DNA from 2 places in the Shewanella yunxiaonensis genome. Region 1 is predicted to be linked to the other one. Evidence: predicted binding sites of a transcription regulator. Region 1 holds the regulator's gene; the other holds the start of a gene.
What was found. The regulator LexA, encoded in region 1, represses DNA repair genes until DNA is damaged. The targets are predictions, from matches to a motif close to TACTGTATNNNNATACAGTA.
Positions count from the first base shown of each region.

Region 2: the regulator LexA is predicted to act here: its motif matches at 986-1,005, upstream of recG (ATP-dependent DNA helicase RecG).

Region 1 covers NZ_CP073587.1:63,883-67,092, reverse strand. The annotation lists gene plsB (glycerol-3-phosphate 1-O-acyltransferase PlsB) at 1-1,037, opposite strand, end outside; gene lexA (transcriptional repressor LexA) at 1,189-1,809, shown strand; gene KDN34_RS00310 (cell division inhibitor SulA) at 1,806-2,291, shown strand; gene KDN34_RS00305 (ArnT family glycosyltransferase) at 2,384-3,210, opposite strand, start outside.
Region 2 covers NZ_CP073587.1:3,555,837-3,559,046, forward strand. The annotation lists gene KDN34_RS16235 (calcium/sodium antiporter) at 1-913, shown strand, start outside; gene recG (ATP-dependent DNA helicase RecG) at 1,022-3,097, shown strand.

The DNA.
Region 1 (3,210 bases):
AACGGCCCGGCCGGCCAAAAATTGAGGTTAATCCCTGCGGCAATATGCGGTGGCACCATGCCTTCGAAATACAGCAGGTAAGACAGCAACAGATAATCCATGTGGCTACGATGGCACGGTACATAGACAATTTCATGGCCATCATGATGCAGTTGCCGCACATGCTCCGCGCCTCGAATAGAAATCCCGCGATAGAGCTTGTGCCACAACAGCGTGAGTAGTCGTTTGGAGACGCGAATGAGACTATCAGAATAGTCAGCGGCGATTTCGTCCAGATAAGCTTCGGCCTGAGAACGCGCTTCTATTTCGGTGCTCTTCTTGCTGTCCGCTTCCTCTTTGATTGCCTTGATCAGATTTTCTGACTGCAGCAGGTCGGCAAACAGTGCCTGCCGATTGGGCAATACCGGACCGGTCATCACTTTACGCTGACGGCGGAAATGTACCCGAGCCACCCGCGATAATTTGTGTGCAATCGCTTGGTCGGTGCCATGTTCATCCGCCATGAAGCGCAATGACACCGCATTGGAAAACTGCACAAAGTTGTCACGACCAAGAAAAAGGATCATCAGAAACTTACGCAGCCAGGTAGGGTTCTCCCGCTCAAATACCGCAGCGCGCATCGAGTCGTCTTCTTTGCCAGGGGTACGTCCCCAATAAAGGCTTACCGGCACCAGCTGGATATCCAGTGAACGGTCAGATTTATGCAGATTTAACAGTTGGGTAAAGCTGTTAAGAAACGGCAGTATACCTTTGCGGCTCCCGAACAGCGGTTTAGCCCCTTCCAGGCAAACCACACGTGGCAAGTGTTCATCACCCACCACGAGAGGAGCGTACGGACTTGGCAATCCCAGCTTATCGGTGACATCTGCTAATGCAGCAATATCACTGAGGGATTCGGTTTTCACCACATACGCCATTGGTTTTGATGGATCCAGATTCAAGTCAGTGAATGGATCCTGTGGCACAACCACTGTGTGCACCAGCTGCCGCTGCAGCCAACGCAGCGATGTGCGCCAGATTGAGTCTTGTTTGGACATCGTGTTGTTAGAATCTAAACCTCGGTCAATGACCCCGTAGAATACCAGAATACGCTAAGGCTTAGCCAACAGTCTGATAACTGGTTAATACTTGCGCTATCAAAAATACTGTATATACTAACAGTTACTGTATGAAAAAACAGGAATCAATATGAGACCACTGACACCACGACAAGCGCAAATACTGGAGCTGATTAAGCACAATATTGCCGAGACCGGTATGCCGCCAACACGGGCCGAAATTGCCAGTCGTTTAGGCTTTAAAAGCGCAAACGCGGCAGAAGAACACCTTAAAGCACTGGCCAAAAAAGGGTGTATTGAAATCATGCCGGGCACCTCCCGCGGTATCCGATTACCTATGGATGAAACCGCTCAAGAAGAAACCGGCTTGCCGCTAATTGGCCAGGTAGCCGCTGGTGAACCTATTCTGGCGCAGCAACACGTAGAGCAATATTACCAGGTGGATCCGGCCATGTTTCATCCCAGTGCTGATTTTCTGTTACGCGTACGCGGTGACAGTATGAAAAACATCGGCATTCTTGAAGGCGATCTGCTTGCCGTGCACAAAGTGCAAGAAGCGCGTAATGGACAAGTTGTGGTTGCCCGCGTTGAAGATGATGTCACCGTTAAGCGGTTTGAAAAGAAAGGCAACATCGTTTTACTACATCCTGAAAATGATGATTATCAACCGATTAGAGTGGACCTCACCTGTCAGCCACTGACCATTGAAGGTCTGGCCGTAGGCGTAATTCGTAATGGAGACTGGCTATGAGCATTGTGATGGGTAACGCCCCCAGACATCCGGGGTTATGGCAGGAAGCGATTTATCCGACTGATAGCGCCTGGCAGCAAATGGGGATTGCCAATTTAACGACACGCAGTCATGGACGTCAGGAATTACAGCAGCTGAGTGCACAATTGGCACAATTAAGTCAGCAGGGCCGCTGGATTGTGCTGATTAATCCTGAGAATGCCATAGGTTACAAAGAACTGCTCGCGCGGGCTGGAGTGAGGATGGATCGCGTATTGCAGGTTCGCGCCCGCGACGAAGTTGAAGCCTTGTGGGCCACAGAAAAAGCACTGACCAGCGGCACTTCCAGTGCGGTGATCAGTTGGGTCGAACAGCTGGATCACAAAGATAAACGTCGATTGCAGCTTGTTGCCAAAAGTGCACGGGCCATGGGAATTGTGCTAGAAACCAGTTCCTGTGCGGATAATGCAACTCCACTTCCCCGATTGCAGGCCGTGCATTAACCGCACCTATTAATTTGATTCCTCATACAGCAATAAAAAACCGCAGATGTCACTGCGGTTTTTTATTGCCTGTCATCTCACTGATAGTCCACTTATTCTGCCATCCATTTCCCCGGACGCTCAGTATGATAAATCTCAACGCGCTCAGGTTCAGGGCATGTCGGCAGCAACGCGTCCGCGCCCAACAAGTACCAATCGATACGATGAGCTGTGCCCATATTTTGCCCTTTCGACATATCAAAACACTGCAATTTGTCATCACCAGGTAGCAGCAAATAACGTTTATCACCCTGTAGCATCCAACGCCAGGCGTTACGTTCTTGCTCAGATAGCGGTGCCAGATAACTGAAATGCGTAATGTCGAGCGGTGAAAACAAAATGAACTGCTCTTTAAAATGGAGCAAACCGAGTTGGGCGTCGTTACCTATGACTTCAGCCGTATGCTGCAACACCGCTTTGGGTGTACGAACTGAATCTAATAGCTGATAACCCCAGGTAGCAAACAACATCCAACCAACAAATGTCATGGCTCCGGCGCGGATTAGGGAAAATGAACGGCGTGCCCATCCCAGTATCACCAACCATAGCACGGCCATCACTATGAGGAAGTAACCAAACGCCGCTAGGTTGTCAGTGTACTCATCCAATTTGTTCAGCAGCCAGGGCATTTCCATCACGGCCATCACGCCCAGTGCCAGGGTTAACCCACTGACCAGCCACAGCAGTCCGGTCACTAGCCATTCAAACCAGCGTCTTTGTCCCACACCTTGCAATGCAGCAGCAACGGCCAGAGAGGCGATAGGTAGTGCCGGTAAAATATAAAGGTTACGTTTGCCTGGACTGATACTAAAAAACAGCACGACCAGCGCTACCCAAGCCAACAGAATGACAATCTGCGGATCAGCCTTTATTTTTGCAA
Region 2 (3,210 bases), 320 kb from region 1:
AATTCTCGGTGGTTTTCTGATCCTTACTTTCGGAGCAGAGGCATTGGTTCGTGGTGCCAGTGCCATTGCCTTACGCTTGGGCGTTACTCCGCTAGTGATTGGCCTGACCATCGTCGCCTTCGGCACCAGTGCCCCTGAATTGGCGGTCAGTGTTAAATCCGCAATGGCCGGCAGTCCCGGCATTGCCTTGGGAAATGTGATCGGCTCCAACATTGCCAACATCGGTCTGATCCTAGGACTAACCGCACTTATTCGGCCTGTAGGTGTACAATCTCAGATGGTTCGCCGCGACATTCCCCTGATGATTGGGGCCTCGCTACTGGTGTGGTTACTGCTACTTGATGGATTGCTCGGGCTAGTCGATGGCTTAATATTGTCACTCTTGCTGCTGGCCTATCTGGTGCACAGCTATTACAGCGCGGGCGCAGATGACACTGAAGAATTTGAAGCCGGACCTCGTAATCCGCTGTTATCCATATTACTTATTGTTATTGGCATCGCATGCCTGGTCGGCGGTGGCGTATTGTTTGTTAACGGCGCGGTAGATCTGGCCCGTGCGTTTGATATTAGCGAAGCCGTGATCGGTCTGACAATCATCGCTATCGGTACCAGTATGCCGGAACTGGTTACCTCGATGGTTGCAGCCATGAAAGGACAAAGTGACATTGCCATTGGTAATGTGGTCGGGTCTAACCTATTCAACCTGCTGGGGATCCTGGGGATCACCGCATTGGTACATCCGATTAGCGCGGCCGGCTTCAGTATTCTGGACTTTGGCGTAATGCTGGCGCTGGCAGTGGTATTGCTGCCATTGGCGCACCGCGGTTACCGCATCGGCCGCCGTGATGGCATGCTGCTCTTGCTCGCATATCTGGGTTATATGGCATGGCTGGTGAGCCACGCATCAGCCTAATGGCAACAACAACTAGTATTTGTCGTGGCTGGCGAAAATAAGTACATTGTCAAAGGGGTAATCTTTGATAATATATGTATAAATTCACAGTAATCCGGTGCTAACGTTTTGCAGAGACTGGATCTTATTCCCATCACCGAGCTCAAAGGCATTGCGGCCAAAATGGCCGGCAAGCTGGAAAAGCTGGGAATTCACACAGTACAGGATCTGCTGTTCCACCTGCCGCTGCGCTATGAAGACCGTACCCGTATCTATGCCATCGCAGAGCTACATCCCGGCGACTATGGCACCATAGAAGCAGAAATCCAATCCAGCCAGATTATCAATGGCCGTAAGCGCATGCTGACCTGCAATGTTCGCGATGCCAGCGGCACTATGACGTTGCGCTTTTTCAACTTTTCTGCGGCCCAACGCAACGCCATGCAACAAGGGCTGATGATCCGTGCTTACGGTGAGATACGCCATGGCAGTCACCATGCAGAAATCATTCATCCCGAGTACAAAATCTTTGCGACCGGAGAACCACCAGCCCTCAATGAAAGTCTGACCCCCATTTACCCCACCACTGAAGGACTGAAGCAAGCCAGCTGGATCAAGCTCAGCAGCCAGGCATTGGCGTTGTTACAAGAGGGCGGACTGCAGGAACTGATCCCCGAAACCCTGCGCCCCAATCAACTGAGTCTGGCAGCAGCGGTACGGCTGCTACACCGGCCGCCCGCCGACGTGGATATCTATCGCCTCATGCAAGGACAACATCCCGCGCAGCAACGGCTGGTACAAGAAGAGTTGCTGGCGCATAACCTGAGCATGTTGAAACTAAGGCAGCGCAGTAATCAGGATAAAGCAGTGTCGTTGCCAGCGACCGGACAGTTACTTAGGCCATTTTTAAAGCGTTTGCCATTTCACCCCACCAGCGCGCAGCAACGCGTTGTAGCCGATATCAACCGTGATATCGAAAAACCGCAGCCAATGATGCGTCTGGTGCAAGGCGATGTGGGCTCAGGTAAAACGCTGGTTGCGGCAATGGCAGCATTACAGGCGATTGAAAACGGCTATCAGGTGGCAATGATGGCACCAACCGAGTTGTTGGCAGAGCAGCACGCCCTTAATTTCAGCAATTGGTTTACGCCATTGGGACTAAAAGTCGGCTGGCTGGCCGGAAAACTTAAAGGCAAGCTCCGCGAGCAATCGTTGCAGGAGATTGCCGACGGCAGCGCACAGATGGTCATCGGCACACATGCCATCTTTCAGGAACAGGTACAGTTTCACAAGCTGGCGTTGATCATTATCGATGAACAACATCGGTTTGGCGTACACCAGCGCCTTGGGCTGCGCGAAAAAGGGGCAATGCAGGGTTATTACCCACATCAGCTGATCATGACCGCCACCCCGATCCCAAGAACGCTGGCGATGACTGCTTATGCGGATTTAGATACCTCGATTATTGATGAACTGCCACCAGGCAGAACGCCGGTGACAACAGTGGCGATCAGCAACCACCGCCGACAGGAAGTGATCGAGCGAGTGCGGCGCGCCACGTTGGACGATGGCCGTCAGGCGTATTGGGTCTGTACCTTAATTGAAGAATCAGAAGTGCTACAGTGCCAGGCCGCAGAAGATACCTGGGAAGAATTAAAAGCAGCGTTGCCCAATCTACATATCGGTCTGGTCCACGGTCGAATGAAAAGTAGCGAAAAGCAACAGGTGATGGACCGTTTTAAACAGGGTGAATTGAATCTGTTGGTGGCAACCACTGTCATAGAAGTAGGCGTTGATGTGCCCAACGCCAGCCTGATGATTATCGAAAACCCTGAGCGCTTGGGACTGGCGCAGCTACATCAGCTGCGCGGCCGGGTAGGACGCGGCGCGGTTGCCAGTCACTGTGTATTGATGTACCAGCCACCACTGTCGCAGACAGCAACCAAGCGTCTGGGAGTGCTCAGGCAAAGTAACGACGGTTTTGTCATTGCGCAGCAGGATTTGGAAATACGTGGTCCAGGAGAAGTATTGGGCACCCGCCAGACTGGACTGGCAGAGATGAAAGTGGCCGACTTGGTACGTGACCAGGCATTAATTCCACACGTTCAAAAGCTGGCGCAGCACTTAATGCAACAAGCACCAGAAAACGTTGATGGCATTATTCAGCGCTGGTTAGGAGATCGACAACAATATGTTCAGGCGTGATCAAAAAATAAACATTTGTTCAGCCAACATTAAAACAATTTGCCGCACAATGTTCGGCAACGAATTATGAAACATAATAATCCCTGCCAACCAGGGGCAGTTTGGTGGACAAT